2 regions of the Stenotrophomonas sp. KH_052 genome follow, and region 2 is predicted to be linked to the other one. Evidence: predicted binding sites of a transcription regulator. Region 2 holds the regulator's gene; the other holds the start of a gene.
What was found. Region 2 encodes FliA, which starts transcription of late flagellar genes. Its sites were predicted from a motif close to TAAAGTTTNNCNNNCNNNGGCCGATAA; they were not measured.
Positions count from the first base shown of each region.

Region 1: AC3ITW_RS06370 (methyl-accepting chemotaxis protein) is a predicted target of FliA. The motif match lies at 2,612-2,638, and genes of this name have one in related genera.

Region 1 covers NZ_CM174475.1:1,382,462-1,390,211, forward strand. The annotation lists gene AC3ITW_RS06350 (hypothetical protein) at 1-60, opposite strand, end outside; gene AC3ITW_RS06355 (YaaW family protein) at 51-755, opposite strand; gene AC3ITW_RS06360 (hypothetical protein) at 1,494-1,952, shown strand; gene AC3ITW_RS06365 (barstar family protein) at 1,997-2,389, opposite strand; gene AC3ITW_RS06370 (methyl-accepting chemotaxis protein) at 2,670-4,892, shown strand; gene AC3ITW_RS06375 (glycine zipper 2TM domain-containing protein) at 5,060-5,428, shown strand; gene AC3ITW_RS06380 (ABC transporter permease) at 5,548-6,675, opposite strand; gene AC3ITW_RS06385 (ABC transporter permease) at 6,672-7,750, opposite strand, start outside.
Region 2 covers NZ_CM174475.1:2,190,690-2,198,439, reverse strand. The annotation lists gene flhF (flagellar biosynthesis GTPase FlhF) at 1-1,231, shown strand, start outside; gene AC3ITW_RS10205 (MinD/ParA family ATP-binding protein) at 1,218-2,105, shown strand; gene AC3ITW_RS10200 (RNA polymerase sigma factor FliA) at 2,102-2,845, shown strand; gene cheY (chemotaxis response regulator CheY) at 2,903-3,295, shown strand; gene AC3ITW_RS10190 (protein phosphatase CheZ) at 3,295-3,900, shown strand; gene AC3ITW_RS10185 (chemotaxis protein CheA) at 3,903-5,735, shown strand; gene AC3ITW_RS10180 (flagellar motor protein) at 5,883-6,623, shown strand; gene motD (flagellar motor protein MotD) at 6,625-7,641, shown strand; gene AC3ITW_RS10170 (ParA family protein) at 7,646-7,750, shown strand, end outside.

The DNA.
Region 1 (7,750 bases), 810 kb from region 2:
CGCAAGGATGTCTTGGAGCTTGGGCAGATCACGCGCCAGCTCTGCATTGATCAGAGACATGCTTTCAGCCTCTCACAATAGTGTTGGAAATCGGCGTCGATCCGCTTGCGACGAATCTTGGCGATCTGGAGAACAGCCGGGATTGTGATGCGGAATGCTGGGCCTGTGGCTTCATAGAGTGAGTATCCCGCGGCCCCAACAGCGACAGGCCCCGCGACAAACGATGCTGCACGAGCGCCCAAAGCGGATGCAAAGCCTGCGACCCCACCAGCGGAGGCCAAGCCTGTTGCCGTCCCTGCGTTTTGAACTAGTTGTTGCACCACCTTGTCGATGACCGAGTTCGGCGTGGTCTCGCCAGCGCCCTCTGCAGTTGCATCGTCGGGCGAGTATTTCCCGATGGCTCCCGCAAGGGCCAACTCTTCGAGGGCATAGACGTCGGCGCCCTCTGGGATCTTGCTACCCAGCTTTTTAGCAACGTCTTTAGCTAGCTCCGGGTATTCGACCCCGGAGGACCTGTAGGTGTTCATCAGGGTGTTGCCGCCGAAGTCGCAGATCTCCTTTTCCAGGACATCAGCAATCGACTGAAGGGCCCCTTCGGCCTTTCGCTTAACGATGAGCGCCTTGATGCCAGAATCGAGCGCGAGCCGCCCCTTGCCGTTGTCGGTGATCAAGTCAGCAAGGACATCCAGATCTTCACTGCCGGCTTGAGAAAGAAGCTCGGCCAATGGCCGGTTTCGTGGAACGCTGAAATCCATGTTTTCCCCTGTATGGGCTGCCTAGCCCGTCTGTCTCTTGGCGTTAGGGCTCGATCTACAATCGGCCCTTCGAATCGGATTCTAACCAAAGCCGCCGTAGTCTCGGTCATTGGAGTCGCATTGAAAGAGATCGGCAGTTCGGTCACTGGAAAAAGCGCGTGCAGCGCTTCTCGGCCATGAAGAGCGAGGGGCGGGCGATGATGGAAGTCGAGATGGGCTGCTCAGGGGCCGAACGGCGGCGGCGCCGTTGTCAGAATCTCGGTCAGCCCACGCGGCTGCTCAGTGTGGAAATGGTTCGTTCCCTAACGCGTCCAGCGATTGCCGCTTGGGAGTCCTTGCGAGGTCGGGACTTGACCCTAAGGAAGAGGCGATGAGCCGCGCCGCGGTTCAAGAGTCGTGTAGCGACAGTGTAGCAATGCCAGCCCTCAGTGGGCGCGGTCCCGGAAAATATCTTTCAGAAACATACGGATGCAAAGCATGCGCCCGTGATGCTTCATCAGCGGGGTGTGTTCGGCGGACTTTTCTTTTGACATGGGGCTCGTGAATCCGGGGCGTCCGGCCGCGCCGGAGGGCGGCGGCAGCGGAGCTGGTACAGGGCCGTCCATGGTAACGGGTGGAACGGGTCGCGCGTCGGCTGCCTGCTGTCGCAGCCGAAGGTTGGGGCTATCAAGCCCGGCAGCGGGGGTGTAGCCTCCGGTCTGCGGCCAGGCTGGCGGCACGACAATCAAGGAGCGAGCGATGACGCAACATTCTGCGCCCCATGAAGGCCCGCAGGCCAAGGCCGCCGTTGAAGCACCGCCATCGCTCTACATCGTCGCGCTCTACCAGATTGTGGGTGGCGCCTTGGCCCTCTACGGCATGCTTGAAGTCTATGGGCCGAAAGTGCCGGAGTACCAATTGCTGGCGCGGATGAGCCTCTACCACTCCTTGCCTTATGCTGCGCTGGTCACTGCCGGTGTGCTCAACGGACTGGCGGGCATCGTGATCGGGGTGGGCATATTCGCGCGCTGGGGATGGGTTCGCCCACTGTTCGTCATCATGTTCCTGGAGACCATGGTGCTGAAGCTGGTCGATATGAAAAGCGCTGGCCCATTCGAGTTTCTTACGCTTGGCGCGATCTTCTGCGTGTCGTTGTACTGCGCGTTCCTGTTGTACCGTGAGCCGGCAAGCCGCTACTTCGCCAGCCGGGCACGCTGAGTCGATCGGATGCCTGGGCATGCGCAGGATGGAGTTCGATACCGTCAATCCGGTACGAGTGTGATGTTCGGATGGCTGTTGAATATCTGCATGACGATCTCGAAGTAGGTCTGGCCCTCGCCCCGTTGCAGCGCCTGCAGTTGGCGGGCAATGGCTTGCGTATTGAAGCGCCCTGGTGCGTCGAGCTTGGCCTGCAGCCAGCGGCCGGTGGCATCCGCGCCCAGGGCCGTTCGGCTGTGCGCGATGTCGCGCCAGATGACCCTGGCCTGGCCATGCCCGGCCAGCGCGCCATAGCCACCATGCAACAGGTCGTCCAGCGCATCCAGGCTCGGTCCAAGTTGCCAGTGCTCGCTGGCCATGAATACGCGGTTGATCTCCGCATACAGGCTGGCGATATCGTTTATGGAGGCGCCTTCGATGTGCAGCACAAGGGTCATGTGTGGTCTGTAGCCCGTCTGGAACGGTTCTGTCCGCTACAGATAACCTCTGGAGATTATGCAGCAGCGTGAGCGGGGCCTTGGCGCGGAGCCGGTCTGGTTTCAGTCGATCGTTGCGTTGTGATGAATCGTTGAAAATTATTTTTCGGTTAATCGCAACTGCATTTTTATGCTTGCGCTCACAGTTTAAATGCTTTGGATCGATTCAGTAATATCGACCCATAAAGTTTCCCTTGCCTGAGCCGCAACCGATCGTACGGTCATGATCAAGGGAATTGAGATGCTCGCCTTACGAAACCTCCGTGTGGGTTCCCGGCTGGGTGCCGGTTTCGGTCTGCTGTTGCTGTTCATCGTGGCCATCGTCGGCCTGGCGCTGTACGGAAATCACCTGAAGTCCGCCCAGTTCGAGAAAGTGGTGGACGTCAACATGGTGAAGATGCGGCTGTTGAACGACATGCTGGATACCAACAACGCGGTGTTGATGCACCGCCGGCTGATGGTGATCAAGCGCGGCGAGGATTTCGACAAGGATTATCAGAAGGCGCAGGAGCTGTCGCAGACCTACGACGGCATCTGGGCCAAATACATCAAGATTCCGCGTGATGCCACCGGCGATACCCTGGTTGCGAAAATCGACGCGGCACGCAAGGCCACCGATACGTCGACCCAGCATCTACACGATCGGATGAAGGCCGGTGATTTCGACGGCGCGGCCAAGGAGCTGCTGGCCGAGCATGGCTTGGCCACCGCCTGGAACGAATCCATCTCGGCCCTGCTTCGGCATCAGGAAATGCTGACCGAACGGAGTCGTGAGGAATATCGGTCGACCGAAGCCTGGACTGGCACGTTGTCGATCGTGTTCGGCGTGCTGAGCCTGGTACTGGGTTCACTGGCGGCGTGGGCCATCACCCGCAGCCTGACCCGTCCGCTGGAAGGGGCGGTGAAGCTGGCCGATGGCATCGCCAACGGGCGGCTGGACAGCAGCGTCGATGCCTCCGGCAATGACGAGGTCACCCAGTTGCTCCGGTCGATGCAGCGCATGCAGGCGCAGCTGCAGTCGGTGATGGCGGCGCAGGGCGAGCTGGCGCGCCAGCACGATGCGGGCAGCCTCAGTTACCGCATGGACGAGAGTGCCTTCCCCGGCGACTACGGGCGCATGGTGCATGAGACCAATGCGCTGGTCGGCTCGCACGTGCAGGTGCAGAACCGGCTGATCGAGGTGATGAAGCACTACGCGCGCGGCGATCTGTCGGTGGACATGGACCCTCTGCCCGGCGAGAAGGCGGCGATCACCCAGGCGATGGACGAAACCAAGTCCAGCTTGTCGGCGATCAACAGCGAGATCCGCCGGTTGGCGACAGCGGCTGCGGCAGGCGACTTCAGCCTGCGCGGCGACGAAGATCGCTTCGCCTATGATTTCCGCGACATGGTGGCCGGGCTCAATCGCCTGATGCAGACCACTGACGAGAACCTGGTGCAGGTCTCGACCCTGCTGCAGGCCATCTCGCGCGGCGACCTGACCGTGCGTATGCAGGGTGATTTCCATGGCGTGTTCGCGCGCATGCGTGATGACTGCAATGCCACCGTCGATCAGCTCAAGCAGATTGTCGGCCGCATCCAGTCCAGCGCGTCCAGCATCAACCTGGCGGCAGGCGAGATTGCCTCGGGAAACACCGATCTGTCGCGGCGCACCGAGCAGCAGGCGGCGAACCTGGAAGAGACGGCGGCATCGATGGAGGAGCTGACCTCCACCGTGAAGCAGAACGCCGAGCATGCCCGCCAGGCCAACCAGCTCGCGATTGGTGCGCACGGTGTCGCCTCGCAGGGCGGCGAGGTGGTCGGCCAGGTGGTCACCACGATGTCGGCCATCGAAGCCTCGTCGAAGAAGATCGCCGAGATCATCAGCGTCATCGACGGCATCGCGTTCCAGACCAACATCCTGGCCTTGAACGCGGCGGTGGAAGCTGCGCGTGCCGGTGAGCAGGGCAGGGGCTTTGCGGTGGTGGCCAGTGAGGTGCGCACGCTGGCACAGCGCTCGGCCGGTGCGGCCAAGGAGATCAAGGGCCTGATCGAGGATTCGGTGGGCAAGGTGGCCGACGGATCGGCGCTGGTCCGTCAGGCTGGCACGACCATGGGCGAGATCGTCGCCTCGGTGCAGCGGGTGACCGACATCATGGCCGACATCTCCGCCGCCTCGCAGGAGCAGAGCTCGGGCATCGAGCAGGTGAACCAGGCGGTAGTGCAGATGGACGAGACCACCCAGCAGAACGCTGCCCTGGTGGAAGAAGCGAGCGCCGCCGCACGCTCGATGGAGGAGCAGTCCAACCTGCTGGCCGAGGCGGTATCGGTGTTCCGCACTGGCGCGGTGACGGCCGCAGCTGCAGTACGCCCGGCCTTGGCCGCAGTGGCTGCCACGGTTACCCCGGTGCGCCGTCCGGCATCGCTGTCGCCACGCATCGAACCAACGCTGGCGGCCAATGCGGGCGGCTGGGAAGAGTTCTAGCAGGGTTGAATTGCCGGCAGGGAGACGGCGCCCATCACGATGGCTGATCGTGATGGGCGCGGATTTTCTTCCTGAACGCGCGATGGCCGATGAGGTGGCGGACACGCGCATTTCACTTCCGGTTGCCAACCGCGGGAGGACACTTGCGCCATACCGGAACTCAGGAGATGGCCATGAAGACCTCGACCCGATTGCTTGTGCTGGGCACCCTGCTGGCGGCTTCGTCGGTGGCCGGCGCGCAGACGTATGGGCCGCGCGATGAGGGACGCAAGTTCAACGACGGCAGCCGCGTGGTCTGCAAGAACGTGGAAGTGCAGCGCAACTCGCGCGATCCCAACCGCATTACGGGTACCGCTACCGGCGCCGTGATCGGTGGCCTGCTCGGCAATCAGGTTGGCGGCGGCAACGGCAAGAAGCTGGCCACCGTGGCAGGCGCCGTCGCCGGTGGTGCGGCCGGTCGCCAGATCCAGGGCAACAGCCAGCAGAAGAATGGTGATCGCGTCGTCGAACGTCGCTGCGAGCGCGTCTACCGCTGATTGCTCGACCCGTTACCCCTTCCACACTGCAGTACTCGGACGCCGGCCCCATGCCGGCGTTCGTCGTTATGGGAAAAGGGGACGGAGGGGATTAAGTCGCAATCCCCCAACCCGGCCGCTTACGACTTAATCCCCTCCGTCCCCTTTTTTGCGAGGAGGCGCCAGGCGGCGAGGGCACCGTAGAGCAGCAGCAGGGCGCTGAGGGTGATCAGTTCATGGCTGACTTCGGCCAGGCTGGCGTCCATCTGGTTCAGGCGCACCATCAGGTTGATGCCGGAGGTGGTCGGCAGCAGCTGCGCCAGCCAGACCAGCGGTTGCGGCGTCATCACCGCCGGCCACGACAGGTTGGCCAGGAAGAACAGCGGGATCGAGGTGGCGATGATGTACTGGAAAGCACGCTCGCGGGTGCGGAAGAAGCTGCCGACGAACAGGCCGAACGCCACCGTGGCGGCGATGAACAGGGTGCCGCCCAGCAGCTGGCCCAGCGGGTTGCCGCCGCGCGGATAGTCCTGCACCCAGGCGGTGAAACCGGCGTAGTAGAACAAGCCGAACAGGCCGATCAGGCCGAAGCCCATCGCCATGCCGGCCAGCGTCGGCAGGTTGAAGCGCAGGCGCCGGCCGAGGGCGAGGCGGCGGCCGCCGAGCAGGACGCCGATGCCCATCAGCAGCGTCTGGTGCACGATCAGCTCGGCCACGCCGGGCACGATGGCGCTGCCATAGCCTTCCTGCGTGTTGTACAGCGGGCGCTGCACCAGGGTGACCGGTGGTGCCTGCGGTGCGCCCATGAAGGCGGCCTGGCCGACCACCGCATCACGCCCGAAGGCGCCCAGTGCATCGGCCACGCTGCCCAGCACCCAGCTGGCACGCCCCAGGTAGGCGCCGTTGCCGAGCAGCACCAGCTTGGCAGGATGGCCGCGCAGGATGTCGCGCTCCAGGTTGGCCGGGATCAGCACGATGCCTTCGGCGTGGCCGGCTTCCAGCTGTTGGCGTGCGCTGTCGATGTCGGCCGGTTGCCCGACCACGCGCGCGACCCGCAGCGCATCGAGCTTGCGCAGCAGTTCGCGGCTGGTCGCGCTGTGGTCTTCATCCACCACCAGCACCGGCAGGTTGCCGGCCACCTGGTGGCGGTATGCGGCCGGGTAGAAGAACGAATACAGGATCACCGCGCCGACCATCACCACGATCGCATAGCGGTCGCACAGCACCGCCATCAGGGTCTGCCGCAGGCTGCGCCACAGTGCGCTCATGCGTCGGCTCCTGCCGGTTGTGCGGCTTCGGGCGTGCGCGCGAAGGCAATCAGGCGCAGGCCACCGATGCCGCCAGCCACCACTGACATCAGCAGCAACGTGGCCAGCGGCCATACCGAAACCTGCAGCGGCGAACCGATGAACTGTTGCTGGGTCTGCAGCTTGATGTAGGCGCTCAATGGCAGCAGCTGGTGCCAGATGCGGGTGAACAACGGGCCGTCCAGCACCGGGAAGGTGGCGCTGGAGAACGCCAGCGCGGTGCCGATACTGAGGCCGACCGCAGACAGTGCGGTGCCCATGTCGCGGGTGACGCCGACGAAGAACAGCGCGTAGGCGGCGGTAGCCAGATAGAACAAGGGTTGTGCGAGCAGCAGCATGAGCACGCTGCCCGCCACGCCATCGCCGCGCAGCCAGGCGAGGTAGCCGATGCCGAGTGCGCCATACACCGAGAACAGCAGGATGTACGGCGCGACCTTGCCGGCAATCGCCGGCCACGGCGTGCGGCCCAGCCAGGCGGGCAGGGTGCTGTCGCGGATTTCGCGGCCGAGGCTGCCGGCCACCGCAAGCGCCAGTACCAGTGACAGCACCGCCGGGAAGATCAGCGGCAGCAGGAACAGTTCGTAGCTGCGCGCCGGGTTGTAGAGGATGTCTGACTGCACCGCGATCGGCGCGGCACGCAGCTTGCCCGGGCCGACCTGCAGGCCGATGCGCTCGCGCAGCAGGCGCGCATTCCAGGCCGAGACCGCGTCGCCGATATCGCGCGCAGCGGACTGTCCGGTGGTCATGTAAGTGGCGTTGTAATAGGCGAACACCGTGCCCTGGCGCCCACGCAACGCCTGCCGGGTGACATCGCGCGGCACCAGCACGATGGCGAACACATCCAGCCGACGCAGCTGCGAACGTGCGTCCTGCATGTCCGCAGGCTGGCTGGCGATGCGCACGCCGGGGCTGGCATCGAGCATGCGCAGCAGCAGGCGGCTGTCACTGCTGTGGTCGAGGTCGACCACGGCGATCGGGATGTCGCGCATCACCGAGGGCGTGAACATCCACGCCATCACGGCCAGCATCAGCAGCG
Region 2 (7,750 bases):
AACCCTGGCCCGCGCTGCCGTCAACGAACCGGCGCGTGCGGAACAGGCCTTCGGCCCGTTCGCGGATGCCGTCGCCGACGCTGCCGCCACACCCGCCGCGATCGCGACGGCCAACCGTGCCCGCTTCCAGATCGATCCGCCGCATGCCGAGCACCAGCAAGGCCCGGCCCCGGCCGTGCAGCCGCCGCCGCTGCCGGCCAGCGTTGTGGCCGATGCGCAGTCGCAGACCTTCGCCGACGAACCGTCGCTGGCGGACGCAACCGTCGACGCCGCCCCGGAACCGACCCTTGCACCGCCCCCGGTGCTGACCGTGGTCGCCCAGGACGATGCCGAGATCCGACAGCTGCGCCAGGAAGTGGCCGGCATGCGCCAGGTGATCGAGCGCGAAATGAACCGCTTCACCGACGAGCGCCTGCGTGGCTGCCCGGTGCGCGCCACTGCACTGGACCTGATGGACGAGTACGGCTTCGACGCTGGCCTGGCCCGCGACGTGGCAATGCAGATCCCGCTGGAGACCGATGCCCACCGCGGCCGCGGCCTGATGCTGGGCCTGATCTCGCGCAAGCTGCCGATCGCCCCGGTCGACCCGCTGGAGGAAGGCGGCGTGATCGCCCTGGTCGGCCCGACCGGCGCCGGCAAGACCACCACCATCGCCAAGCTGGCCTCGCGCTTCGCCGAGAAGCACGCACCGCGCGATGTCGCCCTGGTCACCACCGACACCACCCGCATCGGTGCGCGTGAGCAGCTGTACGGTTACGGCCGCCAGCTCGGCATCGCGGTGCACGAGGCCAACAGCGGCACCGACCTGGACCAGCTGCTGGAACGCTTGAAGGACTACAAGCTGGTGCTGATCGACACCGCCGGCCTGGGCCCGCGCGACCGCGCACTGGCCGCCCAGCTGCAGTGGCTGCGTGCCGCCCGCCAGGTCCGCACCCTGTTGGTGCTGCCGGCCAACACCAGCTTCGGCGACATGGACGAGGTGGTCCGCCGCTTCGGCGCGGCCAACCTGCAGGGCCTGGTGCTGAGCAAGCTGGACGAGACCGGCCGCTTCGGCAACGCCCTGTCGGTGGCCGTGGACCACGCCCTGCCGATCACCTGGGTGACCGACGGCCAGGACGTTCCGGAGGACCTGCACCGGGCCAGTGCAGCCAATCTCGTACTTCGCCTTGAAGATTTGCGCCGCGCGGCCGATATGCCCTGCAACCCGGAGTTGAACCATGCCGTCGCGTGAGTACGCCAAGCTGACCAAGACCTTCCCGCTGTCGGCCACCCGCAGCGAGCCGCTCGGCCCTGTGCGCACCATTGCGGTCACTGGCGGCAAGGGCGGCGTGGGCAAGACGAATGTGTCCGCCAACCTGGCGGTGGCACTGGCCGGCATGGGCAAGCGCACGCTGCTGCTGGACGCCGACCTCGGCCTGGCCAACATCGACGTGATCCTGGGCCTGGACCCCACCTTCACGCTGGCCGACCTGGTCGCCGGCCGCTGCTCGCTGGATGACGTCATCGTCGAAGGCCCGAACGGCGTGCTGGTGGTCCCGGCCGCGTCCGGCCGCCGCCACATGGCCGAGCTGGCCCCGGCCGAGCACGTCGGCCTGGTCAACGTGTTCTCCGAGCTGGAACGCGAGTTGGACATCATGGTGGTGGACACCGCCGCCGGCATCAACGATGGCGTATTGACCTTCTGCCAGGCCGCACAGGACACCGTGGTGGTGGTCTGTGACGAGCCGGCCTCGATCACCGACGCCTACGCACTGATCAAGGTGCTGTCGCGCGAGCGTGGCGTGGACCGCATCCAGGTGGTGGCCAACATGGTGCGCGATCCCAACGAGGGCCGCGTGCTGTACGAAAAGCTGACCCGTGTCTGCGAGAAGTTCCTCGCCGATGTCTCGCTGAACTACCTCGGCTGCGTGCCGCAGGACGATTGGCTGCGCCTGTCGGTGCAGCGCCAGCAGCCGGTGGTGAAGGCCTATCCGTCCAGCCCGGCCGCGCTGGCCATCACCGAGATCGCGCGCCGTACCGCGCGCTGGCAGGCGCCGACCGAACCGCGTGGCGGCGTCGAGTTCTTCCTCGAACGCATCCTCAAGCAGCGTGGGGTGACGGCATGAAAGGCGCAGCCCAGTACAGGGAAGTGCAGCGCTCGGCGGCGAACGAAGTCATCGCCCAGCATTCGGACCTGGTGCGGCGCATCGCCCACCACCTGGCCGCGCGCCTGCCGGCCAGCGTCGAGGTCGATGACCTGATCCAGGCCGGCATGATGGGCCTGATCGAAGCCTCGCGCAGCTACGACGCCGACCAGGGCGCCTCGTTCGAGACCTATGCGTCGATCCGCATCCGCGGCTCGATGATCGACGAGATCCGCCGTGGCGACTGGGTGCCCCGCTCCGTCCACCGCCGCGCTCGTGATGCCGCCGCCACCATCCGCCGCCTGGAGCAGAGCAGCGGCCGCGCCGCCAGTGCCACCGAAGTGGCCGCGGCGATGGAAATGCCGCTGCCCGAATACCTGAGGCTGATGGAAGACGCCGCACGTGGCCAGGTGCTGAGCCTGGAGTCGCGCATCGAAGACCAGGGCGAGCTGGACACGGTCACCCAGGGTGGCCCGACCCCGCAGCAGGTGCTGGAGCGCGGCGAGTTCGGCCGCGAGCTGGGCAAGGCGATCGGCCACCTGCCCGAGCGCGAGCAGCTGGTGCTGTCGCTCTACTACGAGCAGGAGCTGAACCTGAAGGAGATCGGCGCGGTGCTTGGCGTGAGTGAATCGCGGGTCTGCCAGATCCACGGCCAGGCAGTGCTGCGCCTGCGTGGTCGACTGAAGATTTTCGAGGCGGCGGACGCCGGCCTGGAAGAATGAACATGCCCGAGGCGGCTGCCCCCGGCCGCCCGGACTGAACAACAAAGGAACTCTGCTTTGAACAAGAACATGCGCATCCTGATCGTCGACGACTTCTCGACCATGCGTCGGATCGTCAAGAACCTGCTGGGCGATCTGGGCTTCACCAATACCGCCGAAGCCGAGGACGGGCATGCCGCGCTGTCGCTGCTGCAGAGCCAGCCGTTCGATTTCGTGGTCACCGACTGGAACATGCCGGTGATGACCGGCATCGAACTGCTCAAGGCGATCCGCGCCGATGCCAAGCTGAAGACACTGCCGGTGCTGATGGTGACGGCCGAAGCCAAGCGCGAGCAGATCATCGAAGCCGCCCAGAGCGGCGTGAACGGCTACATCATCAAGCCGTTCACCGCGCAGACCCTGGAAGAGAAGCTCGGCAAGATCTTCGAACGCCTGGCGGCCAGCGCCTGATGGATACCACGGTCGACAGGAACGCCCTCGCCCTGCGCCTGCAGGAAGCCCTGGACGCACTCGAGTCCGGTGACGAAGCCGCGTGGCGGCAGCGCATCGACGGGCTGGTCGCGCTGCGCACGCAGCCGATGATGAGCGGTCTTTCGCGGCTGGCCCGCGAGCTGGGACAGGCGCTGGGTGAACTGCCGACCGTGCCCGATGAAGCCGGCGAACTGGACGACGCCTGTGCGCGCCTGGACCACGTGGTGGCGATGACCGAACAGGCCACCCACCGCACCCTGGACCTGGCCGAGGAATGCCGCAGCCTGACCGAGCAGCTGCGCGCCGAAGGCCTGCAGCCGGGCCAGGACGCGCAGCTCGAGCGCATCCGCCACAACCTGACCGAGATCGCCCTGACCCAGAGCTACCAGGACCTGACCGGGCAGATCATCCGTCGCGTGGTCGGCATCGTGCGCCGCGTGCACGAAGGCTTCGGCGCACTCGGCCTGCCGCCGGAACAGCATCGCTCCGACCCGGAACTGGCCGGGCCGGCACTGAAGGGACTGGACCGCCACGCGGTCTCGCAGAACGACGCCGACGACCTGTTGTCGGACCTGGGGCTGTAAGCATGAGCGCGGTATCCGACGACATCACTGCCGATTTCATCATCGAGGCGCAGGAAATCCTGGATCGCCTGGGCGAACAGCTGGTGTCGCTGGAGCAGGCACCCCAGGACGGCGAACAGCTCAATGCGGTGTTCCGCGGCTACCACACGCTGAAGGGTGGCGCCGGCTTCCTCGGCGTGACGGCCATGGTTGAACTGTGCCATGCCGCCGAAGAAGCCCTCGGCGCCGCGCGCGCCGGCCAGGCGGTGCTGCAGGCCCACCATTTCGATGCCGCCCAGCAATCGCTGGATTACCTGCAGTCGATGCTGGATGCGGTGTCCTCGGGTACCGAACCGGGCTACGCGCCCCCCGAGCTGATCGCGCAGTTCGATGTACACGGTGGCGCCACCGCCACGCCGGCGGCCGCCGCTGCGCCCATCACCGGTGGCAGTGACCTGATCACCGACGATGAGTTCGAGGCCCTGCTCGACCAGCTGCACGGCGGCAACGCCCCGACCGCAGTCGCGGCCGCAAAGAAGGCCGACGACGGCCTGATCAGCGAGGACGAATTCGAAGCCCTGCTCGACCAGCTGCACGGTGGCGCCGCACCCGGCACCAAACCGGTCGCCGCAGTGCCGGCGGCAGCAGCGACGCCCGCGCCGCGTCCGGCCGCACCCGCGCCGGCGGCCAAGCCGCCCGCCAAGCCACTGGCCGAAGCCGAGCACACCGTGCGCGTGGATACCAAGCGCCTGGATGCGATCGTCAACCTGATCGGCGAACTGGTGCTGTCACGCAATCGGTTGAAGACCCTGCGTGCGCGCCTGCGCGACGAAGAGCTGGACCGCGCCGTGTCCACGCTGGACATCGCCACCGCACGCCTGCAGTCGGCGGTGATGCGTACCCGCATGCAGCCGGTGGGCAAGGTGTTCTCGCGCTTCCCCAAGGTCGCCCGCGACGTTGCCCGCTCGCTGAAGAAGGAAGTGGACCTTGAGCTGATCGGCGCCGAGACCGAGCTCGACCGCAACCTGGTCGAAGCCCTGGCCGACCCGCTGGTGCATCTGGTCCGCAACGCCATTGACCATGGCGTGGAAACGCCCGAGCTGCGTGAAGCCCAGGGCAAGCCGCGGATGGGCCACGTGCGGCTGTCGGCACAGCAGGAAGGCGACTACGTCAGCATCGAGGTGCAGGACGATGGCGCCGGCATCGATCCGGAAAAGCTGCGCGCGAAGGCACGCGAGAAGGGCCTGATCGACCCGGAAGCGGCGGCCCGCCTGAGCAGCGAGGAATGCCTGCACCTGGTGTTCCTGCCCGGCTTCTCGACCAAGCAGCAGGTCACGGATATCTCCGGCCGTGGTGTCGGCATGGACGTGGTGCAGTCGCGCATCCGCGAACTGAGCGGCCAGATCCAGATCCAGTCGGAACTCGGCCGCGGCAGCCGCTTCCTGATCCGCGTACCGCTGACCTTGGCGATCCTGCCGACCCTGCTGGTGCAGGCCGGCGAAGACGTCTACGCCTTGCCGCTGGCACGTGTGATGGAAGTGCTGCACGCGCCGCGCACCTCGCTGGGCTGGTTCGACGGACGTGCCGTGCTCGACCGTCGCTCGCACACCCTGGCGCTGGTCGATCTTCGCCAATGGCTGGATGTGACCCCGGCCGCCTCGCCGCTGCTGACCATCGTTGTGCTGCAGGCCGGTGAAGCCCGGTTCGGCCTGGTCGTGGACCAGGTGCGAGGGCGCGAGGAAGTGGTCATCAAGCCATTGCCCAAGGCACTGCGTGGCCTGGCCGGTTATGCCGGTGCAACCTTGATCGGCGATGGTCGCATGGCCCTGATCCTGGACGTGGACGGACTGCGCTGAACCCCGCCGGGCATGGCCCGGCGCTACCGGAAGCGGCCGCCCAGGGTAGCGCCGGGCCATGCCCGGTGACCCGAAAAACTGTGACTACCGTCTGTACACGACTTCCCGGTGTCTCAAGTCCCATTCACACAAGCCGATACCGGACCCATGGATAGACTCAGCCTCATTGGACTCTTTCTCGCCCTGGCCTCGCTGGTCGGCGGCAGCATCCTCAAGGGCGCCGGCCTGGCGTCGCTGTGGTCGCCTGCCGCGTTCGTGATCGTCATCGTCGGTACCGTCGCCGCGATCCTGCTGCACACCTCGCCGGCGGTGTTCAAGCACGCCTTCAAGATCGTGCGCTGGGTCGTGCGCCCGCCGCACAGCGACCGCCGCGAACTGATCCAGCAGATCGTCGAATGGAGCAACATCGCACGCCGCCAGGGCCTGCTGGGCCTGGAAGCACAGGTGGAAGCACAGCAGGACCCATTCCTGCGCAAGGGCCTGCAGCTGCTGGTGGACGGCGTCGAGCCCGAATCAATCCGGCACATGCTGGAAATCGAACTGGGCAGCCAGGAGCATCAGGACCAGGCCGGCGCCAAGGTCTTCGAGGCGATGGGCATCTACGCGCCCACGCTGGGCATCATCGGTGCCGTGCTCGGCCTGATCGCGGTGATGAAGAACCTCGCCGACCCAAGCAAGCTCGGCCATGGCATCGCCGCCGCGTTCACCGCCACCATCTACGGCATCGCCTCGGCCAACCTGCTGTTCCTGCCGATCGCTGCCAAGCTCAAGAGTGTGATCTCGCACAATACCCGTGACCGCGAAATGGTCATCGAAGGCCTGATCTCCATCGCCCAGGGCGAGAACCCGCGCAACATCGAAACCAACCTCTCCGGCTTCCTGCACTGACATGGCCCGCCGCAAGCACCACGAAGAGCACGCCAACCATGAAGCATGGGCGATCCCCTATGCCGACCTGATGACGCTGCTGCTCGCCTTCTTCGTGGTCATGTACGCGATCTCCTCGGTCAACGAGGGCAAGTACCGGATCATGGCCGACGCGCTCACCGATGCCTTCGGTGGCGCACCGCGCACCATCAATCCGGTGCAGGTCGGCAACAAGCAGGTGCAGGGCGGCGGCTGGGACAGCCCGTCGGTGATCAAGTCCGGCACCAAGGTCGGCCCATCGGCACCAGCGCCGTCGCACGATCCGACGCTGCTGCCATCGATGGCTTCGCAGATGCGCATGCCGGTATCGGTGCACAACCAGGAACAGATCGCGCGCGCCGAGCGCCAGCTCAGCAGCATCGCCGACCGCCTGACCGCCGCGCTGGCACCGCTGATCGACCGCGGCATGATCAGCGTGCGCCGCACCGAGCTGTGGATCGAAGTGGAGATCAACAGCGACATCCTCTTCCCGACCGGCTCGGCCGCGCTGGACGTGCACGCGCGGCAGACCCTGGCCAGCCTGGCCGAGGTGCTGCGCGACGTGCCCAACAGCGTGCGCGTGGAAGGCCACACCGACAACGTGCCAATCGCCACCGCCACCTTCCCGTCCAACTGGGAACTGTCGGCCGGACGCGCAGCCAGCGTGGTGCACCTGTTCGCCGACCAGGGCGTGCAGCCGTCACGGCTGGCGATGGTCGGCTACGGCCAGTTCCGCCCGCGCGAAGAGAACGACAGCGCGCAGGGCCGCAACCGCAACCGGCGGGTGATGGTCATCATCCTGGCCGATACCACCCACGCGGTCGATCCGCTGGGCCAGCGCCTGAACGCCGCAACCGGCGCTGCCAACAGCACCGGCACCGAACAAGCCGCCGCAACTCCGGCTACCGCCCCCACCTCCCCCATCGCACCGGTGAAGTTGCCGCCGGTGCCGGCTGGCAGCCGTGTCGGCGCCGCCGTTCCCCCGGCAATGAAGGAGTAAACCGATGCGCATCTGGGCAGTCGCCAACCAGAAGGGCGGAGTCGGCAAGACCACTACCACCCTCGCCCTCGGCCGTGGCCTGGCTGCAATGGGCCACCGCGTGCTGCTG